DNA from 4 places in the Eubacterium maltosivorans genome. Region 2 is predicted to be linked to each of the others. Evidence: riboswitches for the same ligand, from Rfam matches in the RefSeq annotation. Region 2 holds a riboswitch; each other region holds the start of a gene.
What was found. Region 2 has a riboswitch for cobalamin ahead of nikB (nickel ABC transporter permease). Riboswitches for the same ligand answer to the same signal wherever they lie in the genome.

Region 1 (7,665 bases), 1.2 Mb from region 2:
CCACCATAGAATCGCCCGCACCCACGGAATTTTTAACCTCGCCGCTGGGTGCCGCGCTTTTATGCACACTGCCATCCTCATTCAGAAAGATGGCTCCGTCGCCCGCCATGGAAACAAGCACGTTGCGCGCCCCCATTTCCTGGAGCTTTTTGCCGTATAAGATAATCTCATCATCGTTTTTAAGGGTAACCCCGAACATATCGCCAAGCTCGTGATTGTTGGGCTTGATTAAAAACGGATGATATTTTAAAACCTTTTTAAGCAGCTCCTTTGTGGCATCTACCACAATATCAATGCCCCGATTCTCAAGCCGCGCCATGATACGCTCATAGGTGTCTGACGGCATGGAGCTCGGAATACTGCCCGCCAACGCCAGCACATCGCCCTTTTTTAGCCTGTCCAGCTGGGCGAAAAGCTTTTCCAGCGCTTCCTCAGAAATCTGAGGCCCACGGCCGTTGATCTCGCTCTCCTCCTGGGATTTAAGCTTGACATTGATGCGGGACAGCCCGTTTTCGATTTCGATAAAATCAGAGCTGCATCCAAAGTCCCGGACACGCGTCTCGATTTCTCTGCCGGTAAAGCCGGCGATAAAGCCCAGGGCCACGTTGTCAAAGCCGAGGTTTTTAAGCACAATGGAAACATTGATGCCCTTACCGCCAGGGAACAGCCGCTCCGAGGCGGTACGGTTTACCTGGCCGGTTTTAAAATCATCGACCTTTACAATGTAGTCCAGGGATGGATTAAAGGTCACTGTGTAGATCATTTTTGTCTACCTCCATTATCTCTGTGAATTTCAGGTATTTATGATCCTGTAAATCCGTGGTGATGATCCTCGCGCTGCCGATGTCGCCAAAGGTAACGGAAGAAATTTTATTAAATTTTGAAGGGTCGCTCAGAATGTAAGCGTCCCGGCAATTATCAAAGGCTTCCTTTTTAACCATGGCCTCGTGCACGTCTGGCGTGGTGTATCCTGCCGTTGGACTGATGCCATTGGTGCCGAAAAAGCCAAGGGTAAAATTATATTTCCTAAGGGCTTCCACAGTTTCCTCGCCCACCATGGCTTCGGTAGAGACCCGGAGGTGTCCGCCCGGGATAAAAACTTTATACCCCTTTTTAAGGAGTTTATTTGCGTGTCCAAGGCCGTCGGTCACATATGTCGCTTCCTTTTCGCTGATATAGTCAATGAGCGCCTCGGTAGTTGTCCCCGCGTCAATAAAGACAAAGTCGCCTTTATGAATGAGCGAAGCCGCGTACTGTCCAATGCGCTTTTTTTCCTCACTGTACTGCCCGTGTTTATAAGCCACATCGTCTTCATTTGTTGTATAGCTGTTGTCAACGGCTGTCGCACCTCCATGAACCTTATGAACCAGACCCATTTCGTGCAGGGCGGTAAGATCCCGCCGCACCGTTGATTCCGAGCTTCCGAGCAGCTCCGTCAGCTCCTGCACGGTCACTGCTTTTTTGTTCTCCACGGTTTTTAATATAATGTTAAATCTTTCCTCTGTTAACATCTCTCTCTCCTCCGCAACTGTATAATATCACCATTTTCAGTCATTGTCAAGCATTTTCATTCAAAAAACTTCAAAAATAATCAAATATTTCCTATTTCCCGCCTTAATACTGATTGTAAATGACTGAATTTGACTGTTTAAGCCTATCATGCCCGGGTATAAAAGTCAACAAACACGAAACACTGGCGGCCGGACCACCGCCCCGGTTCTTTACAAAAAATAAAAAAAGAACCAAACACGCGATTTGGTTCTTTTTTATCAGTGATATGCATATACTAATTTTTTCGATCATGACATCAGACGTTATCGCCGTCCTTGATGTCAAAATAGTCTGGTAAAAATTGCTGAACGTCGTTAATGCGGATTTCAAAATGGGAGTGCGGTCCGGTTGAGTTACCAGTGCTGCCCATTAACGCTACGACTTGGCCCTTTTCGACCCGGTCACCAACGCTTACCTTAAATTCGGAGTTATGACCCATTCTCAGGACAGTTTTTCCATCGTCCATCATAATGTCAACGCATAATCCGTAACCGCCAAATTCACTTGCCCGGATGACTGTACCACTCTGCGGTGCGTAGATCGGCGTACCCATTGAGTTCGCAATGTCTACTGCAAAGCAGCCTGCGTGGCTTCCTGGCTTGTCTAAAGCGGAAATATTACCGGTTGCCGGTAAAATAAAGTTGCCTTTCTTTGAAGACATGGTCGGGTACTGCTTCGTTCCCTTTGAAACAATCTGAGCCACCGGCTCTTTCGCGACTGTTTCGGATAAGGTTGTTTCACTCACAACCTTACCGTCTTCATAGACGGTTTCGACTTCCTTATCAAGTTGTCCGTTCACACCTTGCTGTGTAACTACAGTTTGATCAACATATACATTTGGATCTTCCTGCTCAACGGTCTGGAAAGGTATGTCTTCTTTTTTAGTTGATGTTTTAGTCAGATTAATTTTTAAGATACTGGAGCTTGTCTCAGTCTCATTATTCTGGTTTTCTACATTCTCATTACTATTATTTTCAACGGTACCTTCAGCTGCTAAAGCTTCCTCTTGGGCTGGCTCATTGCTTTGGTCTCTTGCCACATCGGCTCCACCACGGCTTGCTACCTGGATTGGAGCGTTCGTACTCTCTTCACTCTTACTCGGATTAGTATTACCTGTTGCTAAAAGATTAGCGCACTCGTCCGGACTGTTTAAGTCCTCGAGCGGAAAATTCTTAGGCGTTTCTACAACGTCGCTCTGGATGTCGCATTTTACCAGCTTATCTGTACCCTGTACGTTACCGATCTTATTAATTGCACCTGCAATACCGGCCTGTACCTGATCAGATGAAGCCAGGTTTCCAACTTCCTGTCCGTCAACTTTTAATTCTACACCATGAACGCCAACCTGAAGGTTCTGCGCGTTCAATGCATCAGTAAATTCTTCCTCTGACAACATTGGTTTATTAAACGTGATGCTCTTTTTAATCTGTATATCATTGTAGACATATGCTGTTTCGATCGACGTTTTCGATCGCATATCCTGCTCTACCTGATCCAGACTCTGTGTAAACACAGCCGCATCCTTTGTATAGCCTAAAACCTCTCCGTCAACCATTACCTTGTAACCAAGACAGGTTGAAGAAAAGAATCCGAGAAGAAGCGCTACACAGAAACCTGTGAATACGACTTTTTCTCTTTTGCTCAAGTGCTTGGCGTAATGCGCAAGCTTCTTAAAAAACATTTGGAGCTTGCCACTTGAGCGATGGCTTTCGTTGCTAATGCCTAATCACCACCCTCCTATATATAATTTTGACCAAATTGTAAAGTTATTTACAATTTAGATATATTTTAACATATCCTTTGGCCCTTGCCAATACCTTAACCGAAATTACTTAATATTTTATGAAAAATTCATTAAAACATACGTGTTTTTGGTTTAATTAAGGCGGTTCTCGCCCCTTTACCGGCTTTTCAGTATTTTTTTCTTTACATTTAAGATTAAAACAAAGGGGAAAATCTTGTTGTAAAAAAATAAATTTACGAAAAAGCCCCTGTCAGGGCCCAATAAACCTTGACAAAAGAAAATCAAAGGGATATGATAAAGGCAACTTAATATTGTAAACATTATGTAAATGGGAAAAAGGTGAAAATCCTTTGCTGTAATCGCAGCTGTAATGCAATATGTCCCCTTATGTGCCACTGTCCGCCGGATGGGAAGGGAAGGGGAATGCCATTGTAGAGCCAGAAGACCGGCATAATGTTTTCTTAAAACGCTCCGATTTAGAGTCATTTAAGAGATACGTTCCTTAATCAATTTCGTATTTTTTGCCTTCTCTAGCCGGGGAAGGCTTTTTTATTGTACTAAATGAAGGTGAGGTCTTTCCATTGATTGAAATAAAAAAACAGGCAGAGCCTGCCAAAGAGTTTAAAGGTGACACCGTTATTAAAAGCCTGATGACCATTAAGCGGCAGCTTGAAGATAAACGCAGACTGTTCGGCATTCATGAATATGCCTTTGCCAAAACCAGCGATCTGCTGTTTTCCATGGGCACAAGGCTTTTATGCGAGGGAAACCAATGCGGCCATTACGGCGCTACCTGGGCCTGCCCGCCCGCGGTAGGCAGCTACAACAGCTGTGTCGCCAAATGCCGCTCCTACGAAAACGTCTGTCTGCTCTCAACCGTTACCGATTTAAAAGGCCAGTATGACTTTAGAGGCTGGCACCGGGCCCGCATATTTCACGAGGCCGCTACGGCCAAGTCTGCCCGTCTTTTCAGAGCCCATTATCCTGGCGCTCTGGTGCTCTCCACAGAGGGCTGTATCCTCTGCGACCAGTGCACCTACCCCGACGCCCCCTGCCGTTACCCAGACCAGATTTTTCCATCCGTGGAAGGCTATGGCATCGTCGTGATGGATCTGGCCAGCAAAACCGGCCTTTCCTATAATAATGGCCCCGAAACCGTTACCTATTTCAGCTTTGTGCTGTTTTAGCCCGATTCAGAAAGGAGAACCGCCATGAACCTGACTATTTCGCCCATCTCCACGGCCGAGCCCCTGCCCCCGGCCGTCGCTGTTTCCGATCTTCATGCGCTCAAAGAAAAATACAGCGTCCTCAAAAAAAAGGCCGCCACAGCCTACTGCGCCCTGGACGGCGTTCTCTCCCTTTTTCAGGCCATCGCCCAGGAAAAAGGGATTGACTTTAACCCTGTGGTTTTCTACCCCATGTCCTCCTTTGTGAGAGAACGGGACATCTGCAGGATGACAGAGCTGCTGCTGGAAAGCGCCTTTTCCGCCGGAGAAAAAAGCGTAGACTTCACCATCAACCTTTTTAACGCGGGCGTTATCTCCCTGTCCATTAAAACCGAGCAGCCCTGCCAGCTCCTTCCCCAGTATACCGAAGAGCTCCAGGCGCTCACTGCCGCCTATGACGGCATCCGGGACACCCGCCGAATCGGCGGCCGGGAGCTGACTTCTTTTATCCTGAGACACAGCCCCGACCACGCCGAGGAGCGTTTTGGCAGCGATCTGCTATACGTCCGTTTTTAAAATCTTCTCAGCCGTCACCTCATCAATGATAAGGTGGCGCGCGAACCCGGTGTTCAGACAGCCGATGGCCGATCCTACATTAGCCTCCACAGGCACAATGCCAATAAAATTCTTAATTTTAGAAAGCGGTCCCAGCGGAATCTGTATGGCAAAATCATCCTCCCCTTTTATCTGCTGTCCCTTCCAGTTAAAAAAGTAAGACAGAATATTGGAGGTCGCCCGCTCCGTGATCAGCCGCCGCCCAAAGCGCAGGGCAGTGGCGTGGTCCGGCACACAGGGGTAGCCGCCAAGGGTCACCAGTGCGGTGTCTGTCTTTTTCCACAGGGCCAGAATACTGTTATAATTATCTGTCGTCACAAATAAATCCCGTTCCTGCTTGGTCGTAGGAAAGGCCGGCGAGATCAAAAAATCCGCCTCAAATCCCGTTTTTCGGGCAAAATCCGTAGCCAGCTCATTGGGATGGTAGCCCTTGTGCGGCACTGTGGCCGTCCCGATCAGCGGACAGACCTTCCCGCTGTACTGCCCAGCAAGCTCCCTGCCCGCTAAAATATCAATGACACGGCTGATATTATAACCCCAGCCAAGGCCAAGGATTCGGGTTTTAGGCAGGATTTCCAAAAGAAAATCCACAGCGGCTTCATAAAGACGCTCCTGTGTTTCGTTCTTATCCTCTGTGCAGCTGACCACCTGGCAGCTCTTTAAGCCAAACCGGTTACACAGTTCCCGGCTTTTTCCAATGCTGGTGCTGTCAAAAGATTTGATCTCAATTTTAACAATACCTTCTTTGCGGGCTTTGTTCAGCAGATTGCTGACCGAAGGCCGCGAGATACCCATCGACTTTGCAATCTCTGCCTGAGTCATGTTCTCTTCATAATACATCTGCGCCGCGCTAATAAGACGGATCAGCTCCTTTTCTTTCATGATGCTCTCCTTTACAAATGTCAACAGCTTTTTTTCTAAATATACTCTATTTTTTGACAAATGTCAATCCACTATCTTTAAGATTCAAAATGCAAAATACTTTACATTTGTCAGTTTATTGCTTATTTTTCATATTTTTATGGGTTTTTTCAAGGATTTTAAATTATTTTACGTTTTTTTGTTTGACAAATGTTAATTCCGGTGATATTCTATAAACAAGTTGAAACCGATACCGGAGGTGAGAGTATGTCAGTAGAAACCTTAAAAATCAAAAACATGTTATTGACATCTGCTAATAAAATTATAAGCAACGTCGAAAACTTAACCAGGCTGGATTGCGAGCTGGGTGATGGCGACCACGGAACCACCATGGAAAAGATCGCCAAAGCGCTGGTGACCGAAGTGGACGCCTGGAACGAAGAAACCGACCTGAAAGAAGCACTGGAAGCCCTGAACGATACCCTTGAGGATATCAGCGGCGGCTCCGCTGCCCCGCTTTTTGGCTCTTTTGTCTGTGGCATGGCCGATGCGGCCGACCCCAGCCAGGATACCGACGCCTTTATTAAGACCATCCTGCTTGGCGCCTATGAAGAATTTTTCGATACATCCGGCGCAAAGCCCGGTGGAAAATCCATGATGGACGCCATTTACCCTGCGACCGAGGTGATCCGAAGCGCCGATAAGATTAATCAGGAAGTCCTGAACCAGGCCGCCAAAGCCGCCCGTGAAGGCTCCGACGCAACCTCAGATATGCTTGGCAAGTATGGACGCGCCCGCTACATCGGCGACCGCGCCATCGGCCATACCGACCCTGGCTCCGTATCCTTTGCCCTGTTCTACGAAGGTCTGGCAGAAGGCTATGCCCTTTAATGACGTTTTAATTTATTAAGATTCTCAGGAGGAATTTAAGATGAAATATGAAATCATGCACGTTGGCGTTCCTGTAAAGGAAACCGTATTACCTGAAGATTACGCCGAAGGCCTGAAGGTTTATATCTCCGGCCCAGACAACAACGACCTGAAATTTGAATACCTGCGCTTTGAAGAAGGCACACCCCTTCATCCCGACGTTGTGAACAAAACCCACGTTGCCTATAAAGTGCCAAATATCGATCAATTCATCGAAGAAGAAGGCGCCACTGTCCTAAACGGAAGAATGGCCGTCGATGAAACTCTGGACATCGCCTTTGTATCCGTACACGGCACCGTCCTCGAGCTCATGGAAATGAAGTGAGGTCCAGTTTTCAAAAAATACGATCCTTTTAAAAAACCAAATATAATCTAAATTAACAGGGGGAAATACTAAAATGACAATGAAAAAATTCTTAAACCAGCCGGAAAACATCGTATCTGAATTACTGGAAGGCCTGGAACTGGCAAACCCAGATATTATCGAAGTAACAGGAAACAACCTGGTGGTTAACAAAAAATTAAAAGACGCAGACCGCGTAACCGTCGTAACCTTAGGCGGCGCCGGCCACGAACCAGCCATCGAAGGCTTTGTGGGCGAAGGCATGGTTGACATCTGCGTGATCGGGGATATTTTTGCAGCGCCTGGCTATAAGGCCTGTATCGAAGCCTTAAAAATGGCCGACAAGGGCCACGGCGTTTTATTCGTAGTTTTAAACCATGCGGGCGATATGCTCACAGGCAACAAAACCATGAAGGAAGCCGCAAAATTAGGCTTGAACGTTAAGAAAGTCGTTA
Region 2 (7,665 bases):
CTGCGGTGAGTTTTCACCGGTGGATAAAAACCAGTGTCCCTACTGCGGCGGCGTTCTGCTAAAATAAAAGAAGATATTAAAAATCCCGACTTTCGGAAAAGGAAAGCCGGGATTTTTTTAATGCCTTTTATTTTTTATATAAAATACGGATGGAATTGAGCACACAGAGAATGGCAACGCCGGTATCGGCAAAGACAGCCATCCACATGTTGGCAAAACCCATCAGGCCCAGAACCATGACCAGTGCTTTGATGATCAGGGCAAAGACCACGTTCTGCCAGGCGATACGGCTGGTTTTGCGGCCGATCTCGATGGCCTGTGGAATGGCCTCGACGCTGGAATTCATGAACACAACGTCTGCCGCCTCGATGGCTGCATCGGCACCGCTTCCCATGGCTGCTCCGACATCGGCGCCGGCCAGTACTGGCGCGTCGTTGATGCCGTCGCCGACAAACATCACGCCGCCCTGGGCTTTACGGATGGCCTGGAGCTCGCTGAGCTTGTCCTCGGGCAGAAGCTTGGCATGAACTTCATCGATGCCTGTCGCCTTTGCGACCACCTCAGCGCTTTCCTGGGCGTCGCCGGTAAGCATGGCAGTGCGGATGCCAAGGCGCTTGATCTTGGCGATGGCGTCTACCGCGTCGGCCTTAATGGTGTCTGAGATGACCAGATAGCCGATGAATTTGCCATCCAGGGCCAGAAGCACCTCGGTGCCATAATGATCATTTTTATAGCCGTCCAGGTCAACGTTCTGAGATTCGAGCAGCGAGCGGTTGCCGCAGAGCACCGTACCGTCACTTAAAATCGCTTCAATACCTTTTCCAGCGATTTCCCTGGCGGAAGCCGGACGTTCCACGGAAAGCCCCCGTTCCTCGGCGGCAGTTACAATGCTGTTGCCAATAGGGTGAGTGGAGGTGAGCTCACAGCTGGCCGCCAGAGCCAGAAGCTTAGCTTCATCCACGCCGCTTGTCGGGATGGCCTGCTGTACAACGAAGTTGCCCTCGGTGATGGTGCCTGTTTTATCCATGACCACAGCCGCGATGTTCTTAATCCCTTCGATGGAAACGCCGCCTTTAAACAGAATGCCCCGTTTGGAGCCGGCGCCGATGCCTGAGAAGAAGGCCAGAGGTACGCTGAGCACCAGCGCGCAGGGGCAGCTGATGACCAGGAAGGTGATGGCTGTGTAAATCCAGTAATACCAGTCTCCGGTCACAAGGGACGGAACCACAGCAGTCAGGATGGCCAGGCCAACTACGAAGGGGGTATAAATACGTGAGAAACGGGTGATGAACCGGTCGATTTTCGGCTTGCTGGCCGCCGCGTTTTCCACAGAGTCCAGAATACGGGTGACCATGGATTCTTCCAGCACTTTTTCAACCCGCATTTTTAAGAGGCCAGAGGTGTTGACACAGCCCGAAACCACCTCGTCGCCATAGCCGGCCTTGACCGGAACAGGCTCGCCCGTCACAGGGGAGGTATCGATTCGGCTTTCCCCCTCGACAATGACACCGTCCAGGGGAATACGGTCGCCGGGGCGCACCAGAAGAATGTCACCGATGGCGGCATCCTCAGCGTCGATGACCCGCACCTCGTCGCCGACCAGCAGATTGACGACTTCGGGGCGCATATCCACCGCGTTCATGATCTGGCTGCGGCTCTTTTCAACCGCGCGGTCTTCAAAGTATTCGCCGACACGGTAAAACAGCATAACGCCCACTGCTTCAGGGTAATCCTGAATGGCGAAGGCCGCCAGTGTGGCCACACTCATCAGGAAGTTCTCATCAAAGACCTGACCCTTCATGAGGTTTTTGACCGCTGTAATGACAATACGTCCGCCGAGGATGATGTAGGCCAATACGAAAACCGGAATATTGTAAACTGGAGGCAGGGTACGCTCCATGATCTCCCCGATGACAAACAGCGCCGCGCCGATAATGATGCCGATGAGGGTTTTGGTCTCAGCCGACATTTTCTTTTTTTCGGGTTTGGCAGAAAGGACCTGGGGTTTTTGGGCAGCAGCCTTTTGACGGATTTCCCTCGGAATAACCTGAACATCCGATTCGATGGACTGGCAGATGTCACGAAACTGGGGGAGCAAGCTGTCTGGATCTCTCCCTGTAACCTTCAACTGCTTAGTGGCATAGGTGATTGTGGCGTTGGTGACGCCGTCCAGGGCGTTGATTTTGGCCTCCATTTTGGCAGCGCAGTTGGCGCAGCCCAGGTTTTCAAGGGTATAAACCTTTGTGGCACCCTTCCCCACTGTCTTTTTGCGGGGAATGACTTTGACGTCCGGCTCGATGGCGGCGCAGATCTGCTGAATGTCCGGCAGCAGGGCAGCGGCGTTATCCGCAGACAGGCGCAGCTGCTTAGTGGCGTAGGTGATAGTGGCATACTCGACACCAGGCAGCTCTTTGATTTTGTGCTCTATTTTGGCAGCGCAGTTGGCACATCCAAGATTCTCAAGAATGAAAAACGCTTTTTCTATGTCTGCGTCTGGCATTTTACAGGTGCAGTTAGCCAGACTCTCACCGCAGATGTCACAGTATTCCTCGCCGTGGCGGCAGAGCTCACACTGGCAGTCCGCCGGATGGCCGGGAACATGGTAATGTCCGTGGTGCTCCTCGTGATCATGATGGTCGTGTCCGCAGGCACATGCCGCGTCATGGTGGTAATGCTCCTCGTGATCATGATGGTCGTGCCCGCAGGCACATGCCGCGTCGTGGTGATGATGCTCCTTGTGATCATGATGGTCGTGCCCGCAGGCACATGCCGCGTCGTGGTGATGATGCTCCTTGTGATCGTGAGGAGCACGTCCGGCGGCCACAGGTGCTTTTTTCAGTGAACGGCGCTTCCGCTCAGTAATGAGAATATCCGGCTCATAGGAAACTGCGATTTTCTGCATTTCCGGCAAAAGCCCGTCTGGGTCTTCGGCGGTGAGGCGGAGCTGTTTGGTCGCGTAGACGATGTTAGCCTCGCTGACACCGGGCAGGGCTGCGATTTTGCGCTCGATTTTTGAAGCGCAGTCAGCACACCCCAGGTGCTCAAGTATATAAGTTTTTGTTGCCATAATGGCCTCCTCGGAAAGTTAGATTAAAATATGATGAATAAAACATATGAATTGTTGTTCATATGTTAATATTAACTGTCCTGAGGAGGTTTGTCAAGGGGTAAAAGCAAAAATTAACGCGTCATTCCCGTCGTTTCCGCAAATTTGCCGTAGGTGATAAGCTCACAGAAATCATCGGTCCAGAGGGTGGCGGACTGGTAGAGGACAACACCATCGTATTCGGCGTGGTAGGTGTCAAGCGTTTTGCCGAAGTAATCCCTGACCTCACCGAGGCGCTGGCCTTTGGCGATGAGCTCGCCCACCTTTACATCGGGATACCAGAGACCGTGGCGCTTGGGCATGAGGTAGACCAGATCGGTTAAATCCACAGGGCGGTGCCGCAGCTCGGGTGCGCCAGGCAGCACGCCCAGGTGCTTCAGAATATTGATGACATCCTTTTTATCCGCGTTCACTTCTTCCTGGGTAAAACGCCCTGCGCAGCCGCGCTCCAGCAGGATACTGGGAATGCCAAGAACGCCGGCGTAATTGTAAGCCCCGGTGGTGGCAGTGGATTTGACCATATAGGGCACGTCGACGTGAAGGGCGGCCTGCCGGGCAGCCCTGGACACGGTCTCGTCTGCCGCGCCTACGTAATACACGTAAGGGGTCAGGTCTTCAAAAATCTCGCCGCAGTGCAGGTCAATGTAGAAATCAATCTGGGAATAAAGGCTGTACTCAAAAAAATGCGCGACACGGTCGGCAGGGGTGCCCTCCTGGCTGCCTGGAAAAACGCGGTTGAGGTTTTTGTTGTCTCCAGGCATAAGCGTTGGATAGCGGGACTCGAACCCGGGGACATTGACCGGGTGTATGAGGATCAGGCTTCCGTTTACATTTTCGGGGTCAAGCTCGCCGGCCAGCTGGATAGCAGCCTCGATGCCGACGTATTCGCAGCTGTGGATACCGCTGGTGATGAGGACGGTTTTTCCATCACCCGTGCCGTTGACCAGGGTGACGGGAACCTCGATTTCTGTGTGCGGGATGGGCAGCATGCCCTGGATTTTCTCGCCGGGGGAGGCGGTCAGTGTGCCGATTGATAGGTTGTTTTCCATTGCGGACTCCTTTCACTTTTGAAATAATTTTAATTTAAGCCGATTGCCTTGAGTATAAGGCATGGCGAAAACCAATGTCAAGCAGAAAAAAATAAAAGTAAAAAACATACCGGGTGGGGGTATCCGTTTAAATTTAATGCTTTTATTTTTAAAAAAGACTGGACAAGTGCGTGAAAGTCCAGTATAATTTAAGCAATTTCACAGTTTACCACAGTGAAATATTTGTTTAAAAAATTTAATCATGCCAAATACAAGTTCCCGATCGGGGATTAAAAGAGAAACCGGTGCGAATCCGGTACGATCCCGTCACTGTAATAGGGAGTTGTCCGCAAGATGTCACTGAGGCGCAGCCTTGGGAAGGCGTGGACAGACGAAGAACTTAAGTCAGGAGACCTGCTTGTATTGTTGTTTTCAGTAATCTTACGGTAGATAGGAGGGCTTTGTTTTCATTCAGCCGTCTGGGCTGTTTTTTTAATGATTTTCATGCCCTTTCCCTTTTATTCTCCGTTTCGGATTGTTACCCGTATTGCCATTTTGACAGAGGAGGATTTCTTTATTGAACACGAAACAGCTTGTTAACCGTTTGCTGCAAATCGTACTGGTGCTTTTTGGCATCAGCTTTCTGACCTTTTGCCTGACCTATTTATCTCCCGGTGACCCGGCCGAGCTGATGCTGGTGGCCGGCGGCACGCCGCCGTCTGAGGAGCTGCTAGCGGAAACCCGGGAGGAGATGGGCCTCAATGACCCGTTTCTGGTGCAGTATGGCAACTGGCTTAAGGGCTTTGTGGCCGGGGATATGGGGACGTCTTATTCCTCGAAAACGCCAGTGAGCGCGGTACTGCTTAACTGCCTTGGCCCGACGCTGGAGCTGGCGGCCGCGTCGCTTATTCTGATGCTTGTGATCTCCATTCCCCTGGGGATTCTGGCAGCCGTGTACCAGAATCGATTTCCGGATTACCTGGTACGGGGATTGTCCTTTATCGGTGTATCCTTTCCAGGCTTCTGGATCGGCCTGGTGCTTCTGTACGTGTTTGGCCTTAAGCTGAACTGGTTTCCCATCGCCACCTCGGGCACAGGCTTTATGAAGCTGGTACTGCCCGCAGTCACACTGGCCATTGCCATGTCGGCCAAATACACAAGACAGGTGCGCACCGCTGTACTGGAGGAGTTACGGCAGGATTATGTGGCTGGGGCCAGGGCCCGGGGCCTTAAGGAATCGGCCATATTGTGGCGGGAGGTGCTGCCAAACGCCATGCTGCCGCTGGTGACCCTGCTGGGCCTGTCCCTGGGTTCGCTGCTCGGCGGTACAGCGGTGGTGGAAATTATTTTCTCCTGGCCCGGCCTGGGCAAAATGGCTGTGAACGCCATTGCAGCCCGGGACTATCCGTTGGTTCAGGGCTATGTGATCTGGATCGCCCTGATTTACATGGTCATCAATCTGCTGGTGGATTTCTCCTACGGTTATCTGGACCCGAGGCTGCGGGGGCTGGACCGGGAAGTGAGAAGAAAGGCGGTAAAAGCGTAAATGAAAGCTTTTTTCAGACAGAACAGGCTTTTTGCTATCTGCGGGATTCTGGCGGTGGTGATTGTTCTGATCGCGGTGTTTGCGCCGTGGATCGCGCCCCATGATCCCTATGAGACCATTATGCAGAACGCTCTCAGGCCGCCGTCGGCGGAGTACCCCTGCGGCACAGACCAGCTGGGCCGCTGTGAGCTGTCCAGAATTATCTACGGGACGCGGGCGTCGCTGGAAATGACATTGACGCTGGTAGTTATTGTCTTTGCGGCCGGCACGTTTCTCGGGATGGCAGCCGGTTATTTCGGCGGTGCGGTGGACGCGGTGATCATGCGGATATCAGATATGATGATCTCTTTTCCGGGCATGGTTCTGGCCATTGCCATTGCCGGGATGCTGGGGCCGAGCCTCTTTAACACGGTCATTGCCCTGGCAGTGGTGAGCTGGACAAAATACGCCCGTCTGAGCCGCAGCCTGGTACTCAAGATCAAAAACAGCGTGTACATCTCCGCGGCGGTGGTTACTGGGGCGCGGACCGGCCGGGTACTGGGCGGTTACGTCGTACCGAACATCATTCCGACCATGATTGTGACCGCGGCCATGGATGTGGGCACCATGATGCTTGAACTGGCGGCCCTCTCCTTTCTGGGGCTGGGGGCACAGCCGCCCACGCCGGAATGGGGCTTGATGCTTAACGAGGGGCGGCAGTATCTGCAGACCGCGCCCTGGCTTATGCTGTTCCCCGGTATCGCTATTTTTATGGTGGTTTCGGTGTTTAACCTGATGGGCGACGGGCTCCGGGATATACTGGACCCACGTCAGGATTAGGGCAGCGGGCCTGCGGAGCAAACAACGTTTTTATTTTAATTTTCATATGAATATGAGAGGAGACAAAATGAGTAAATTTAAGAAACTGTTATTGGCAGTGGCGATTCTGGCCATGACGGCAACGGGGTTATCGGGCTGCGGTAGCAGCGGAGGATCTTCGGGGGCCTCAGATCAGCTAAACATTGGAGTGACGAGCTTTGCAGATACGCTTGAGCCCACCGAGCAGTATTTCAGCTGGGTGGTCATGCGTTATGGCGTGGGTGAAACACTGGTAAAATTCAACGAGGAGATGGGCGCAGAGCCCTGGCTGGCAGAAAGCTGGGAATTGGGCAGCGATAACCTGACCTGGACCTTTAAAATACGCGACGGCGTCAAATTTTCTAACGGTACAGCCTTGACCGCTGACCTGGTCAAGACATCGCTGGAGCGGACCTTTGAGATGAGCAAACGCGCCAGCTCAGACTTTTTCCAGTACGACGCCATGACGGCGGACGGATCAAACCTGGTGATCAAGACAAAAAATCCGACACCGGGGCTGCCTGGCTGCCTGGCCGACCCGCTGTTTTTGATCGTGGATACCACTGTGGACACCACGGCCTTTGCCACGGACGGGCCGATCTGCACAGGGCCTTACGCGGTTAAATCCTTTGACAAGGAAAAATGTGTGGTGGCAAGAAATGAAAATTACTGGGATGGTGAGGTCCCCTACAGTGAAGTGAACATCCAGGTTATTGATGACGCCAACACCCGCGCTATGGCCCTGCAGTCGGGCGAGGTAGATATGGCCGTCAACATCAGCAGCAGCGATTTATCCCTGTTTGAGGGCAACGATCAGTTTGACATCAACAGCATCGCGTCGCTGCGGACCGTGCTTTCTTTTATGAATCAGCGCGGAGCACTGGCCGATTTGAAGGTGCGCCAGGCGGTGATCCGTGCCCTGGACCGCCAGACCTACGCGGATAATCTGCTCCACGGCACCTTTGAGGCCGGAAAAGCCCCGATTCCGCCGTCTCTGGATTACGGTTTTAACACCCTGAAGGATGAAAACGCCTATAATCTGGAGAGCGCCAGACAGCTGCTGGCCGAGGCAGGCTATGCGGACACCAACGGCGACGGTATTGTGGAAAAGGACGGACAGAACCTGACGCTCCAGTACGTTATTTACG
Region 3 (7,665 bases), 1.7 Mb from region 2:
TAGGTCAAATCCTTCTCATCAATGGGCAGACCTCTGAAATAAGGGATAAAACGCCTGTCGTACCCAATAATCGCCTCGTTCTTAAAAATGTGCCAGTCCATAAAGACGATCTTGCTCTCCCTTGAAACCTTGAGCTCGTAAACCAGATCGATATCTGGCTTGATCATTTTAGCTTTGATCAGCTCTACCCGGTCATATCCGCCGTTAAGAATGCTGTTGATGTCCATATCAATCCGATACAGATCAGTGGATACACCCTTTACAAAAGAGCCCTTCCCTGCCTTCGTGTAGATATATCCCTCGTTCTCCAGCAGGTTAAGCGTGTTTCGGATGGTCAGCCGGCTTGCGCCATACTTCTCACCCAGTTTTTTCTCTGATGGGAGCATCTCATTCTGGGCATAGATTCCACCCAGTATTTTTAAACGGATATCGTCAGCAATCTGCTGATATTTTACCGATTGGCTCTTTCTTCCATCCATCGTTGACACAGCTTTACACCATCCAAAATATTATTTGCGTAACCATCGGCCCCGCAGCACCGGACAATCTCATCATCAATGAAGCTGCCCCCGAGAATAATCTTTAAATTCTGCCTCAGCCCCTCGCCTGTAATAACGTCGATGGTCCGCTTAATGTAGTCCACAGCGCTGGTCAAGACTACGCTGATTCCCAGAATATCCGGCTGATACTTGATGATATTTTTTATAAAAATATCAGAGGAGACATCTACACCCAGGTCGATGACCTTGAAGCCTGAGATAATCGCCCCGCTTTTAAAAATCGACTTTCCAATATCATGAATATCTGACTCTATGGTCCCCAAGAGAATCAGGCCAGAGCTGTTGGTCTGTTCGATCTGATCATAAAGATGCATCTCTTTGGAGTTAATGATCTGCTCATAGAGAATGCCGGACATCATCAGGTCTGAGAGCGTCGCCTCCCCTGTCTCAAAGCCTTTCCCGATTTCGCCGAGCGCAAAATTGACTGCCTCGATAATTTCGTAGGGCTTTATGCCGCTCCGCAGTGCCCGTTTAGTCAATTTATTGACGAGCTCCTCGTCAAGCTCTACAAAAGCAGTAATTAATTGTTCAATCATTTCCGCCTCACTGGTATTGTAATCTCCTTTAGTATAACATAGCATACTCATAAAAAACAACCACATCAGGCCAAATTGGTGACAAAAAAGAACCAGCATGTTCGGCGCTGGTTCTTCTGTAAATTTTCGTTTTTAGCTGCTGTATGTCAGGTCTCAAGCAGACGCTTAAAGGCCGCCACATCCTTCGGATAAGACCGATCATCCGGAAGCATTCCCTTTTTTACCATGGCGTTATAAATCTCCAGCATCATGGGCTTTTTCAGATTGGCCCTTTTCAGGATATCCTCATCGTCAAAAATTTCAACTGGCGGAGCGTCGGCAATGATCTGCCCATCGCAGAAAACAAGGGCGCGCTCCGCCCAGCGGTAAGCGAAGTCGACGTCGTGGGTGGAGATCAGCATGGTTTTTTCTTGGGCGGCCAGCTTCTCAAGTACCTCCTCCAGCATTTCCGCATTTAATGGATCCAAAGCCGCGGTAGGCTCATCAAAAACAATGACCTCGGAGTGCATGGCAATAATATCAGCAATGGTGATTCGCTTTTTTTCACCGCCACTCAGATAATGGGGCGGCCGGTCCTTAAAATCCGTAATGTTCATGTACTCTAACGCCTCATCGACCCGGCGGACCACCTCGTCTCTGGGAAGCTTAAGGTTCATGGGACCAAAGGAAACCTCTCCCATGACTGTTGACGCGATGATTTGATTATCCGCATCCTGAAAAACAATCCCGATAGATTTTCTCAGGGTATTCAGGTCCTTTTTATCCCGGGTCAGCTTCTGGCCTTTAAAATAAATTTCGCCGCTGTCCGGCGTAAGCACACCGTTGAGGTTCAGGAAAAAGGTTGACTTTCCAGCTCCGTTGGAGCCGATAACCGCAATGCGTTCCCCCTTGCCAATGGTAACGTCAATGCCCCGAAGCGCCTGCTTGTCCCCGGTATATGCGTACTTAAGATTTTTTATTTCAATGATTGTTTCTTTCATGTTGCCTCTCCTAGAATTTTAAAATCCAGACAGCTGTAAGCAGCAGTACGACCAGTCCCGCAGCCATTACCTGCTCCCTGCGCAGGGGCTTCTCAGCCTCTAGAAACAGAAGGTCGCCATCATAGCACCGGGCTTCCATCGCGTCATAGTACTGGCTTGCGCGCTTCATGGAAACCACAAAAAGATTACTCATGGAGTGACCGAAAGAATAAACCGCTGTCTTAAAATCACAGTAGCCCAGCCGGGACTCCGCCGAGTTTTTCATTTTGGCCTGCGTGTCCATCAGAATAAAAATATACCGGTAAATCATATTCATCAGCTCAATGACAAGCTTGGGGACATGCACTCGGCGCAAAACTCCAAAGACCTCAGTGGACGGTGTGGACAGAGACATCATATACATGGCACTGACTGCGCCAAAGGCTTTGCCCCACAGATACAGCGTCGTCATAAGGCTGTCATGGGATATATAAATATAAAAGAAATGGCAGTTGAGGGCCCAAAGTCCCAGAGGCTCCTTTGAAAAATTAAAGAGGATGGCAATGCTCCCAAGGATGAGAAACGCCACTGGCACCCTTAAAAAGCTCAGGTAATCCCTAAAGTATACGCCGCCCATGACCACCGTAATATAAGCTGTGATCAAAATAACCAGAACTGACACATAGAGGTTATTGGCGATGACACAGATGAGCAGAAGCAACAGGGAAAACCCTACTTTAAAGCCAGGATTCCAGCCGTTGATCTTTGAATTATAGGCAAGTACATCAATGGAAAAAACCGCCCCGCCGTGGGAATGTCCATGGTGTCCGCCATGTCTGTGGGCGCACTCCCGGTGGCGAAACCAGTATACCAGGCCACACACACACAGAATCGCAAGCGCTGCTAAAAATACTTTCACGAACAAGCTCCTTTACATTAAGGATTTTTTACTTTAAATCATAAAAAAGGGGCAGGTTTCCCTACCCCCGGAAATGTGATTACAGCTCTGAATCTTCTTTCCCGAGCTTTTTGCGTTCAACCAGCCGGCCCATAAAGAAAGCCAGAATGCCAACGCCAATACCGGTCTGGAGACAGAAGATCAGTGATTCAACCTCACCTGGCAGTTCACCGTTGATCAACGTTTCAAGCACTGGCGTAAACCATGGCTCATATTCGCCGCCCTGAATTTCTTCGATCATGGTACTTCCCGCATCATCGGAGCCGCCAAACTCTGCGCCCTGAAGGGCAAAGAGCGGAACGACTACCAAAAGCGCGACGATTACCAGCAGAACAATAACTAATTTTTTATTTTTGCTCATCTTACGCTTCCTCCGCTGCTAAAAATCCAATTGATTTTAACTCTGGGCTCGCATAGGTTTCCAGAGCAATGACGATAATAACCGTTAAAATCCCCTCGATGATGGCCAGCGGCAGCTGTGTAGGAGCAAAGACGCCCAAAAACTTAACCGCTGAAGCCGCTACGCCGCCCGTTTCTGACGGATAGGCAAAGGCCAGCTGAATACTGGTGACACAGTAGGTAAACAGATCGCCGATACAGGCTGCCAAAAATACCCCGATTTTGCGGTTTACCTTCATTTTCTGACAAAGCTTATAGATTCCGAAGGACACAAAGGGACCTGCAATCGCCATGGAGAAAGTATTGGCGCCAAGGGTGGTTAAACCGCCGTGGGCCAGAAGGATCGCCTGGAATAAGAGTACAATAATACCCAGAATACTGACCGCGCTTGGGCCAAATAAAATGGCGCCCAGGCCTGTACCGGTCATGTGCGAGCAGCTGCCCGTAACGGATGGAATTTTCAAAGAAGAGATCACGAAGATAAATGCGCCCGCCATCGCAAGTAGGGTAATCGCCCTTCTGTTGCCTGTCAGAGTCTTTTTAATGGAGAAAAAGCCGGCTGCCAGAAAAGGTATACATAAAACACCCCACATAATGCAGTAGCCAACCGGTAAATAGCCTTCCATGATGTGCATCGCGTTTGCCGCGGGCACGATACCGAAGACCAGCGCCCATGCCCCAAGCATGGTCACAACTTGTTTTTGTCTCTTTGTCATTTTCTACCTCCTCAAACTTGTTCCCAACGTACTTTGCCATAAAAAAATCGCTCATCAAAAAAGATAAGCGATGAAAGTACGAAATGGGTGTGCCAAAGATACACACAGCCTCGTCCTTACATTCAGTTATCTCTCGTAACCAAATGCAGCTTAAAATCCTATGGTCAGCAATCTGACTTGACTTTCGTCTTACAGCGGCGGGACCGTTTGGGATTTTCACCCAATTGTGCTCAAACCATCGTGAGGCCGATGGACAACCACAGGACAATAATAACAATGCCGAATTTACATTTATTATATGCTTGAAAACTTGTTTTGTCAATACCTCTGTTGCATCTATTTAAAATCTACCAGAGCCCCTTATACCTGTACCCCTTATGGGTATACTTTGATTCAGCTAACTTTATTACACATTTCTTACTAGAGACGCCTGCCCGCCTGTACTGACAAGCTGATCTCAAAAGTCGGGGTAATCTCAAAGATAAAACGACTGACAACCTGTCTTGACGCTTCGATATTTTCACGGATATAGCCCGCATCGGTAAAGAGAAAGCTGTAATAATCAAAGAAAAACCAGTCAACAGCGTCCTGAAGCTCCAGATCAATCTGCTTTTCGAGCACATCCCTGAACACCTGAATTTCCATTCCAACCGTCAGCGATTTCAGATACTCGAAATATCTGCGTTCCTTCAGCTTTGGGTTAATGCCTGTATAGGCCTCACTCTCAAGCTCCAGGCTAAAGAAATAATCCCGCAGATCAAGCATGCTTCTCGCGAACAGCGGCAGTTTTGAGACCTCTGCATAAAACCGCATGACGGCGTCGTCTGTAAACAACGCCTTAAAATAAGCCCGATAGCCGATCATATCCAATAGCAGCCCCCGCGGCAGGCTTCCCAGCGCATCTTTCTTCTCGTCCACGCAGAAAACAACATCGTTGCAGAAATCCTTATAGATCTGAACAGCCAGGTTCTCCTTCGCCCCGAAATAATAGTTTAAAAGTCCCTGTTTTGTCCTGGCATCGGTGATGATATCCTTGACCGTTGTCTTATCATAGCCCTTCTGATAAAAAATCTTTTTGGCGCTCTGGTAAAGGCTTTCCTTTGTCTCGAGACCGTTTTTATAGTTAGCCATGGCTCCTCCACGTTTTTTATTATATTATAGCATCCACCGTAAAAAAAATAAAGAAACAAATTTTGAACGTTGACAAAATTTTAAAAAAGGTGTATATTGAACGTATTCAAAATATGTGCACATTTTGTCTAAATCTGTAAAAATAAGGGAGAACAAAACAAAATGGAAAATGTTCAGGCAAAGCTGGATAATTTTATGCGCGGTGTTCGCGGCGAAAAAATGGACTATGTCCCCATTATGATGGACTTTGAGCCCACCTATATCTGTGAGTATACAAAACAGGACTGCATTCGTTCCTTCTGGGATTACGACGGCTTTATCGCAGGCTATGACCAGGTCATGAAGGACTTTGACATCGATCTGACCCAAAGTGTGGTTTTTCTGCCGCCGCAGAAAAATGCCCTGCTGGGCTCAAAGGTGTGGGTTCAGAACCGCGTCAACGGCTATATGCAGCATCCGGAGGTCACCTCACTGCTTCCGGAGGAATACCCCGAGCTCATCGAGGATCCTATCCACTGCATCGCATCCCGCGTGCTGCCCCGCATGTATACCGAGCTGGGGCGTGAAGCCCCCTACAGCACAATGGCCTTTGCCAAGGCACTGCTTTATGAAAAGAATCAGGTTCACCACTTCTATGACCAGATTTTTGAAAAAACCATGGAAAATAATGCGCTGCTCTACTACGGCACTATGTTCTACGCCCCCTTCGACCTTCTGGCAGACCATCTGCGGGGCATCACCCAAATTTCCATGGATCTGCGGCGCAGAAAGGACGATGTCGAAGCCGCCTGCGACGCGCTGTTAAACGTTATGGCCCGCTATGTGGAAACCACCAACATGGCAGATGAAAGCGGCTTCCCACTGGCCTGCACTTGGTCTCACCTGCCGCCGATGATCAATCAGAAGCAGTTTGAGCGTTTTTATTGGCCTACCTTCAAAAAGTTGTGTGAAATGCTAACTGATAAGGGCGTCACCCTTTATGTCAACTTCCAGGGTGACTACCGCGACGGCCGTTTCTTCGACTTTTATCAGGATCTGCCAAAGGATAAAATCGTCATCGCTGTGGAATACCAGGATTTTGAGCAGGCGACTGCCACCCTCGGCCGGGACCACATGCTCAGCTGCTCCTATCCGCTGAACTACTTTTCGGATTACTCTACTGAGGAGTGTGTTGACAAAGCCCGCGAGCTGATGGATATCGGCATGAAAAACGGCCGTTTTTACTTTGGGCTGAACAAATCCGCCCTGGATTTTCATGATGCTGACCCGGATAAACTGAAGGCTGTATTGAATTTCGTCCGTGAATACGGACAGTATTGAGGTGAAACATGAAAGATCAATTAACACAGTTAGACAGAGAAATTGTTGAGAGCTATCCTGAAGCATACCGCTCCATGATCGAAAGTAATCTTGAAGTTACCGAAACCGAGCTGGAGATGTTTATACTCAGCCTGATCATGTAAAGCGGCGAGCTGCAATAAAAAAGCCCCCGGCAACCGGGGGCTTTTTTCTGTGCTCTTCGCTTATTTCAGGCGGATAATCTCAATTTTATACCCGTCTGGGTCCTTGATGAAATAGTAGCTTTTAACGCCGTTGTCCAGGCCGCTGAGGTCGGTAACGTCGTAGCCCTTGGCCTTGTGTTCTTCATGGCTGGCTTCTAGGTCTTCGACCTCCACTGCCAAATGGCCGTAGCCATCGCCGATGACATAAGGCTTTTCGGGGTCGTAGTTATAGGTCAGCTCCAGAGTGAAATCAGTCTGGCCGTCGCCCAGATATACCAGGGTAAACTTGCCTTCCGGCTTGTCCTTTCTGCGGACTTCCTTAAAGCCCAGCGCATCCTCATAGAATGCCAGTGATTTTTCAAGATCCATTACACGGATCATGGTATGTGCCATACGGTATTTTCCCATAATGTTGTTCCTCCTTATAAATTTAAGTCCCGATAGAAGTCATAGGTTTTGAGGTTTTTCGCCAGCTGGTAAGAAATATAGTGGTTCATCATATCCATGATACGCCGTACCAGCGTTTTGTCAAACACCCGCTGTCTTATCGCCTTAATGGGGGTGACGAGGAGATAAACCATCTCCGTAATCACCTCCGGGGTAAGACGGTAGCTATAGCCTTCTGTCCGATAACAATTTTCGCATAAAACGCCGTTATTTTCAATACTGAAATACGTTAAATGTTCACTGCTGCCGCAAAGCGCGCAGGTGTCAAAAACCGGCCGTATGCCGTGCACCTCTGTCAGCTTTAGCTGAAGGGCGGCGACCAGCGCCTCGTTGCTCTGGCTCTTATCCTCCGAAATGTAAAACAGAATAAAATTCACCAGCCGCAGTACGGCCTTATTCCCCTGATAGTAATCGTAAAAAGCGTCCAGCAGCTCCAAAACGTAGGAAGCCAGCGACA
Region 4 (7,665 bases), 1.5 Mb from region 2:
ACCCACGATAATGGCGTAACCAATGGCAATCCCAAGAGAGCCCAGCAGCGGAATCCAGCCCAGAATATACCCCAGCTTTCCTTTCCCGATTTTATTAAAGCAGTACTCATAGGCTCCCAGGGTTCCGGTTTTGGCGCGCCGGCCGATGGCGAACTCTGCGGAGAGGCCCACCAGGCCGAAAATAATAATAAACAAAATATAAGGCACTAAAAATGCGCCGCCCCCGTATTGCCCTACCCGGTAGGGAAACATCCAGATATTGCCGAGCCCCACTGCGGAGCCGACGCAGGCCAGCACAAACCCCAGGCTGTTGGTAAAACCGCCGTTCTGATGGGTATGCCTGCTCTCAGGACTCTGATTTTCGTTTTTTTCCATAATTCCTCCTTTAACTTCCAATTTATTTATCTTACCATAATCCTTCCGTTCTGCCAATGGTCAGTTTTACGAACATGAAAAAGAGATCGGCACAATTTTGCGCCGATCTCTGTTCGTACTTTTATTTGTTGGGAAGGCGTTTTTCCAGTGCTTCGGTCAGCTCTTCATAGCCTGGCTTGTGGAGCAGGGCAAACATGTTTTTCTTATAGGCTTCGACCCCTGGCTGGTTAAAGGGATTAACGCCCAGGAGGTAGCCGCCGAGGCCGCAGGCCTTTTCAAAGAAGTAAACCAGCTTGCCAATGTGGAAAGCGTCCAGCCTGGACAGGTAGATGACGCCGTTTGGCACATCGCCGTCCACATGCGCCAGCAGCGTTCCTAAAAACGCCTTTTCGTTGACATCCTGCATGGTGCGGTTTTCGAGGTAGTTCAGGCCGTCCAGGTCTGCCTCCTCATGCTTAACCGTCATATCGCCGTCCAGCTCGTCCACTGCCAGAATGGTTTCAAAAATATTCTTGTGGCCGTCCTGGATAATCTGTCCCACAGAGTGCAGGTCGGTTGAGAAATGGACCGACGCCGGGAACAGGCCCTTGCCGTCCTTGCCGTCGCTCTCGCCGTAAAGCTGTTTCCACCACTCGGAGAAGTAGCGCAGAGAGGGCTCGTAATCCACCAGAATCTCGATGGCCTTGCCGCGGTTGTAAAGGCAGCTTCTGTAAAGGGTATACTGGTAGCAGACGTTGTCGGCAACAGAGTCTACGCCGTATTCCTCATAGCCGGATTTGGCCCCGTCCATGAAAGCGTCGATATCAATCCCTGCGACGGCGATGGGCAAAAGGCCCACAGCGCTGTAAACCGAGTAACGGCCGCCCACATCGTCCGGGATCACAAAGGTTTCATAGCCTTCCTGATCAGCTAAGAACTTCAGGGCGCCCCGCTCCTTGTCGGTAGTGGCAAAAATACGGTCCTTGGCACCGTCCTTTCCGTATTTCTTTTCCAGCATTTCCTTGAAAAAGCGGAAGGCGATGGCCGGCTCGGTGGTCGTGCCGGATTTGGAGATCACATTGACGCAGATGTCCTGATCCTTGACCAGGTCGATGAGGTCTTTCATATATTTGCCGCTGATATTTTCGCCGGCAAAATAAATTTTAGGCGCTTTTCGGTCGGTTTCTTCATTGAAGAAGGTGCTGGTAAGCGCGGTGATTACCGCCTTAGAGCCAAGGTAAGAGCCGCCGATACCGATGACGATAAACGCGTCGCAGGAGCCCTTGATTTTTTCCGCAGCCGCCTTGATCCGGGCGTACTCTTCCTTATCATAAGCCACCGGGTAATCATACCAGCCCAGGAAATCGCTGCCGGCGCCTGTTTTTTCCTTCAGCATTTTGTCCGCCAGGCTGATCTGTGCCGCCTTGTTGTCAAATTCTTCCTGAGACAGTCCTGCATAGGAATAATCGAATCGAATACTCATATTTTATCCTCCTGATAAATAATTAATTTAACATTGGTTTTCACTATTTGTGCCGTTACCTTATAATTGTAATATAAGCGGCGAAAAGATCAAGCAAAATCACCGAATTTACAATTATTTATTTTAGCACAAGATAGTAATCGTTTTACATGCCTATTATAGCATAAATTTCACCGGATTTAAAAGCCTTTCTTTAAAAAATATACCCGCCGGGCTGTTTTTTATTGACCGCCCGGCGGGTATATTGGTATTACCTTAATTTTTTAACCTGTGCACCGCCTGGGAATCACATACTGTTTGTCCTGATAGGCTGCGAATTCGACGCGGACGTCGAAAATATGCTCCAGGCTTTCTGTGTTCAGTATTTCGTCGGGGCGCCCGGCGGCGTGAATGTTCCCATCCTTCATGAGCACCACCTGGTCGGCAAAGGTGACCGCGGTGTTGACGTCGTGGATCACCGCCATAATCGTCATGCCCTTATCCTGGCAGAGCCCTCTTACAATCTCCATGGTTTCCAGCTGGTAGCGCAGGTCCAGGTTGCTGGTGGGCTCGTCCAGAAGCATGACCACCGGCTCCTGGGCCAGGGCGCGGGCGATAAAAACCCGCTGCCGTTCGCCGCCGCTCAGCTGGTTTAAAAGCTTGGTGCTGTAGCCGCTGAGCGACATCTTCTCAAGAACCGAGCGGACAATCTCATAATCGGCGTCTTTCATCCTGCCCTTCATATGGGGCACACGCCCGGACAGCACCATCTCAAAAACATTTAGGCCGCTGTCCTCCACCTCAGTGCTCTGGGGTACATAGCCGATGCGCCTGGATTTTTCCTTTTGCGGCAGACCGAGAAGATCGGTAGTATCCAGGTAAATCTCGCCCTTTTCAGGCGTTAATATCCCGTTGACGCACTTGATCAGTGTGCTTTTGCCCGCTCCGTTCGCCCCCAGCAGCACGCACAGCTTTCCCGGCGCCACCTCGATGTTAACACCTTTTAAAATAGGGGTCTTTCGATAGCCAAAGCTTAAATTTTTGATTGTGATTTTCATCAGACCAACCGCTCTTTCTGTTCTTTTACAATTAAGTAGATAAACACCGGTACCCCGATAAAGGAGACCACAATGCCCACTGGGATGATCACCGGCGAAACCACCACCCGGCCCACGGTATCCGCCGCGATGAGCAGAATAGCGCCGGAGAGGGCGGTGAGCGGGATGAGCGCGCGGTAGTCGCCGCCGATCAGAAGCCTGGCGATATGCGGGGCCACCAGCCCCACAAAGCCGATCACCCCTGTAAAGCTGACGATGGCCGATGAGATGAGCGTGACCGCAATGCCCGAAAACAGCCGCAGCCGCATGACATTCACGCCCAGCGCCACCGCGCTTTCGTCCCCGGTGGACAAGAGGTTGTAATGCCAGGCAAAACGGACGATAAACGGAAAAATCAAAAGCAGAATCACCGAGACCACGATAATCTGCTCCCAGGTGATCTCCGAAAGGCTGCCAAAGGTCCAGTGGACAATGGCGGACAGCTGCTGCTCGTTGGCCACATACTGCATGCTGGCGTTCAGGGCTGAAAAGAAATAGTTGAGGGCAATGCCGATCAGGATGATCGTGGTCTTGCCCATGCCCTTGGCCGAGGCGATGCCGTACACCATGGCGGCACAGATAAAGGCGAACACAAAGGCCATCACAACAGTGCCCACCTGATTGCTGCCAAAGGGCATAAACCCGAAAATAATGGCCAGTGAAGCCCCAAAGGCCGCGGCATTCGAGAGCCCGGTGGTAAAGGGGCTCGCCATCTTATTGCCCGTGATGGCCTGCATGACCAGCCCGCTGATGCCCAGGCCGATACCGGAAACCAGCGCCATGGTAATGCGCGGCAGGCGCAGCTGCATGAGCACTGTGAGCTCGGTCTGGTTCAGAGCCGCCGCACCCATAAAATGGCCGCCGGGCAGCAGGGTCGCGAATACCCGCCCTACAGTCACGTTGGCGACGCCGACAAAGCAGCTGGAAAAAGCAGCAATGATCAAAAGGATCACTGCTGCCAGCATCAGCGCCGCTCTTTTTTTATGATAGGCCTTTAATGACTGCTGCTTTTCCATCGCTATTGGTGCTTAACCTGGAAAACATGCCCTTCTACCGGATCGACCCCCTGAATTTCCATCCATTCGTCAAAAATGGCGTCAGGGTCAACATCCTTCATCTGTTCAGGGTATAACCATTTCGCGGTATAAACCGTCCCGATCATTTTGCCCAGTCCGCCGGCGCAGAAGCCAGTGGTCACATAGAAGTTGTCATTCTGGACCGCCTTTAAATCGGACCAGCCCGCACGGCTCAGCATTTCGCTGGAGATGGTGCTGTAGTCCTCCGCTGTCGGCGGCGTGTAGACGCCGGTATTCTTGAGCGCCGGGCCAGAGGAGGTTTTGATGATGAGGTCCGGGTCTTCCATCAGAATCTTTTCCGGGTCAATGGTCTTGCCGGTAATGGTGGGGTCGCCAAAAATATTCACAGCCCCGGCATTTAAAAGCATGCTGTTCCAGCCGTCATTGCTGGTCCCTGGTATACAGGTGGTATTCGGGTCGCCGTATTCCCAGTACACCTTTTTAGTGCCTTTGACATCCTTGATTTTTTCGGCCACCATGTCCATGTTATCCTGGTAAAATTTGGTGAGCTTTTCGGCTTCCTTTTCCTTGCCGAACAGCTTGCCTAAAATCTCGATTTCCTTGGGCAGCTCAGCGTTGTTATAGCCAGATACCACCACCACCTGAATGCCGAAGGGCTCCAGTTTTTTGATGTCTTCCTCCCAGGTTCCGTTGTCCGGGGTGATGAGCACCTGAGCGCCCAGCTCGGCGATCTTTTCATAGTTCAGCTCGCTCTGGCCCTTGCCGATGACATTATCCGGGTCGAACTGGCTCCAGTACACACGGTCCTGAGCGGTGTTCTTATCCACAGCCACCACCTTGTCGATGGCGCCGATCCCACGGATCAGCTCCGAATTGTAGCGGTTAGCCACCACCACCTTTTCAAGGGGCTGGGGAATGGTTACCTCACGGCCCGTATCGTCCACGACGGTAATGCTCTCCGCCTTTGCTGAATCCCCGCTCTGGCTGCAGCCGGCAAATACCGGAACCAGCAGAAGCAGCGCGCACACAAGCGCAATGATTTTCTTTCTCATTTTTCCCTCCATTAAAAATAAAATTTATGTTAAATCCTCGCGGATATCAACATCTTCCCATAAAACAGGCTCCCTGACTTTAAGACAAATAAAAAAACCGATAAGCACTCTGCTCATCGGTCCCATTTTCCGAGATTTCGTTTGTTCAAACACGCCGCTGCATAATCCCCCTGCACGCATTTCTTCTTTAAGGCAGGTCTCCTGGCTTACAGCTCGTCCGCGGCCTGCCTTCCCGGATCGCTCCAGTGGCTTTCAGGCTTTGTCCCTGTTTACAGTGATGGGTTCGCACCGGATTCGCACCGGTTTCCCTATTCTCTTATTGCTAAGCACCTCAAAGGTTATTCAGTTTTTATCATTATACCTGCTTCTATTATACTTGTCAATATGCAATCGAACCGATTTATTTTCGGACGATAAGGCTCCAGTGCGCGCTGTAATACTGCGGCTCCTCTGGGTTATAGACACAGGATTCTTTCAGGCTGTCCTCAAGGCGCCAGGCTTTAAAGAAATGTTTGATGTCTTCCAGGTCCACATAGAGGTGGGGCACGCCCGTCTCCGTATCGCTCTTTTCCGAGAGCAGGGTGTTGGCGTCAACGCGCCGGCGGCTGTCTGCCTGCCGGTAGCCGTAGGTGCTTTTGGAGATGAGCGTGAGGAACAGCTCGCCCCCAGGCTTTAACACCCGGCGGATTTCCGCCAGGGCGGCCTGAAAGCCCGGAATATCCGTATGGTAGATGACATTGTAGGCCATGGCGCAGTCAAAGGTGTTGTCCTCAAAAGGCAGGTCCAGCATATCGGCCACGCAGGCCGTGAGGGGAATCCCCTCCTCCCCGGCCCATTTTCTGGTGTGCTCGACGCCGTACGCAGACAGGTCGGCGGCGGTGACCTCAAAGCCCTTTTTCGCCATATAAACCGCGTGCCGCCCCAGGCCACAGCCCAGGTCCAGAAAGCGCAGGAAGCCCTTCGCCTGCCACCGCTCCGCGAGATAGGGGCTCTCCACACAGGGGATGAGCCAGTAATCCGACTGGTTTTTCTCCCAGTTCCATGCCTTTGATTTCATTTTTTCCTCCTTGCATATATCGGCTTAATCTATAAAATGCGAACACATCTATTTCGCCATACCGACTTTTTATATCAGGCCGTTCTATTTTCTCTCATGGTTTGTTCCCGGGGAGACGCCCCTTTCCTGGCCTGTCCGTTGTCACTTATTATGCTGAATTTTTCTGTAAAGTTGCTATTTTTCTTTTATTTTGCTATACTTACTTTGTAAATGCCGATGTGAATCAGATGATATTTTAATCAAACGGTATCATATCTGATTCGCTGCTTAAGAATACCCTGAATTTTCAGTGACCATAATATTTTATCATCGGGGGTGAGACCTATAATGAAAAGGAATAGAATTCGGATTACACTTCTTGTCTCAGCAACATTTATTGTTATGCTGTCCGCAGTCTTAGTATATATCAATCAGCTTTCCCGCGCAACAGAATCCTCTGTCATTGCTTTTATGGACGAATTATCTGAACATGACCGGCAGAATATCCAAAATGAGCTGGAAAACTCATGGGATGAATTATCCGCTGTTTATTACAGAACAGAGAACAATAAATACACGACGATACAGGATGTGTGCCGCCGCCTGAATCTCGAACATCTGACCAATAATTTTGATGACATCTATCTGGTGGACTCCGAGGGGCGAACCTATTCCAGCGCGAATATTGTTCAGAACAGCAGCGATAAAAGCTATGTGCGACCCCTGCTCTCCGGCGATGAAAAATTTGTGATACGCTACGATGACACTAACTTTTTGGAAACCCTCAGAGAAAGCCTTGTTTACGGCGTCCGGTGTAACCCATTTCAAGTAAACGATATAAAATTTATCGGGATTGTCGGTTTCTCAAAAATCGACACGATTGCCGACCGCCTGAAAATCGACAGCTTCGACGGCCGTGGGGTTACCAGTATTATCGATAAGACGGGCAACTATGTTGTAAACTATGACGCCAGCGCCGGCATTGGAAAAATTGACAACTATTTCGAGGAGCTCCAGAAAAACACCGGTATGTCCGAAACAGAGATCGCGGAAATTGTCACCCAGCTTAACCAAAGTGGATCCTTTTTAAAGCATTTTAAATATAAGGATCACACCAAACAGGTGGCCTCGTTTATCCCCATGCCCGGAACAGACTGGAGCATCGTGCTGACAGTCGACGAGGAAGCATTCAACGAGCAGACGCATCAGTTTGTTTCGATGACCAGTGTTATGCTCGCGGTTGTCGTGGCCGTTTTGTGCGCAATGATGTTTATCATCATCCGGGTCTTATTAATCTCCGCCACTGCCAAGGCCGAAGCCAAATCCCGCGGGGACTTCCTGTCAAATATGAGCCACGAGATACGGACGCCGCTCAACGGCATCATCGGCCTGAACCAGTTAATGCAGCAGAACACCCAAAACCCGAAGGCGCTTTCAGAGTATCTCCATAAATCCGACGCAACCGCAAAATACCTGCTCTCCCTTGTCAACGATGTTCTGGATATGTCAAAACTGCAGGCCGGAAAGATGGCACTTGACGCAAAGCCTTTTTCCCTTCAACAGCTGGTCTCCACAGTCGCAACCATTATGCGCAGCCGTATGGAGGACAAAAAGATCTGCTTTCAGA

Region 1: it holds a riboswitch for cobalamin, as region 2 does, so the genes downstream of both, CPZ25_RS08705 (DUF2284 domain-containing protein) here and nikB (nickel ABC transporter permease) in region 2, are expected to answer to the same signal.
Region 3: it holds a riboswitch for cobalamin, as region 2 does, so the genes downstream of both, CPZ25_RS06310 (energy-coupling factor ABC transporter permease) here and nikB (nickel ABC transporter permease) in region 2, are expected to answer to the same signal.
Region 4: it holds a riboswitch for cobalamin, as region 2 does, so the genes downstream of both, CPZ25_RS00885 (ABC transporter substrate-binding protein) here and nikB (nickel ABC transporter permease) in region 2, are expected to answer to the same signal.

The regions. Positions count from the first base shown of each region.
Region 1 is NZ_CP029487.1:1,812,660-1,820,324, forward strand. It holds gene pfkB (1-phosphofructokinase) at 1-763, opposite strand, end outside; gene CPZ25_RS08695 (DeoR/GlpR family DNA-binding transcription regulator) at 741-1,511, opposite strand; gene CPZ25_RS08700 (peptidoglycan DD-metalloendopeptidase family protein) at 1,808-3,106, opposite strand; cobalamin riboswitch at 3,601-3,763, shown strand; gene CPZ25_RS08705 (DUF2284 domain-containing protein) at 3,877-4,482, shown strand; gene CPZ25_RS08710 (ATP-binding protein) at 4,507-5,037, shown strand; gene CPZ25_RS08715 (sugar-binding transcriptional regulator) at 5,020-5,958, opposite strand; gene CPZ25_RS08720 (dihydroxyacetone kinase subunit L) at 6,205-6,828, shown strand; gene CPZ25_RS08725 (hypothetical protein) at 6,869-7,192, shown strand; gene CPZ25_RS08730 (dihydroxyacetone kinase subunit DhaK) at 7,266-7,665, shown strand, end outside.
Region 2 is NZ_CP029487.1:3,020,923-3,028,587, forward strand. It holds gene CPZ25_RS14075 (hypothetical protein) at 1-67, shown strand, start outside; gene CPZ25_RS14080 (heavy metal translocating P-type ATPase) at 128-3,067, opposite strand; gene CPZ25_RS14085 (M14 family metallopeptidase) at 3,181-4,155, opposite strand; gene CPZ25_RS21030 (hypothetical protein) at 4,217-4,342, shown strand; cobalamin riboswitch at 4,391-4,570, shown strand; gene nikB (nickel ABC transporter permease) at 4,712-5,680, shown strand; gene nikC (nickel transporter permease) at 5,681-6,499, shown strand; gene CPZ25_RS14100 (ABC transporter substrate-binding protein) at 6,567-7,665, shown strand, end outside.
Region 3 is NZ_CP029487.1:1,279,624-1,287,288, forward strand. It holds gene CPZ25_RS06285 (GntR family transcriptional regulator) at 1-479, opposite strand, end outside; gene CPZ25_RS06290 (cobalamin B12-binding domain-containing protein) at 452-1,096, opposite strand; gene CPZ25_RS06295 (energy-coupling factor ABC transporter ATP-binding protein) at 1,243-2,076, opposite strand; gene cbiQ (cobalt ECF transporter T component CbiQ) at 2,087-2,974, opposite strand; gene CPZ25_RS06305 (energy-coupling factor ABC transporter substrate-binding protein) at 3,054-3,374, opposite strand; gene CPZ25_RS06310 (energy-coupling factor ABC transporter permease) at 3,376-4,128, opposite strand; cobalamin riboswitch at 4,278-4,401, opposite strand; gene CPZ25_RS06315 (TetR/AcrR family transcriptional regulator) at 4,549-5,259, opposite strand; gene CPZ25_RS06320 (uroporphyrinogen decarboxylase/cobalamine-independent methonine synthase family protein) at 5,422-6,579, shown strand; gene CPZ25_RS20960 (hypothetical protein) at 6,588-6,722, shown strand; gene gloA (lactoylglutathione lyase) at 6,783-7,169, opposite strand; gene recO (DNA repair protein RecO) at 7,184-7,665, opposite strand, start outside.
Region 4 is NZ_CP029487.1:155,274-162,938, reverse strand. It holds gene CPZ25_RS00905 (sodium-dependent transporter) at 1-375, opposite strand, end outside; gene CPZ25_RS00900 (glucose-6-phosphate isomerase) at 497-1,837, opposite strand; gene CPZ25_RS00895 (ABC transporter ATP-binding protein) at 2,101-2,874, opposite strand; gene CPZ25_RS00890 (FecCD family ABC transporter permease) at 2,874-3,929, opposite strand; gene CPZ25_RS00885 (ABC transporter substrate-binding protein) at 3,932-5,002, opposite strand; cobalamin riboswitch at 5,177-5,351, opposite strand; gene CPZ25_RS00880 (class I SAM-dependent methyltransferase) at 5,403-6,059, opposite strand; gene CPZ25_RS00875 (hybrid sensor histidine kinase/response regulator) at 6,387-7,665, shown strand, end outside.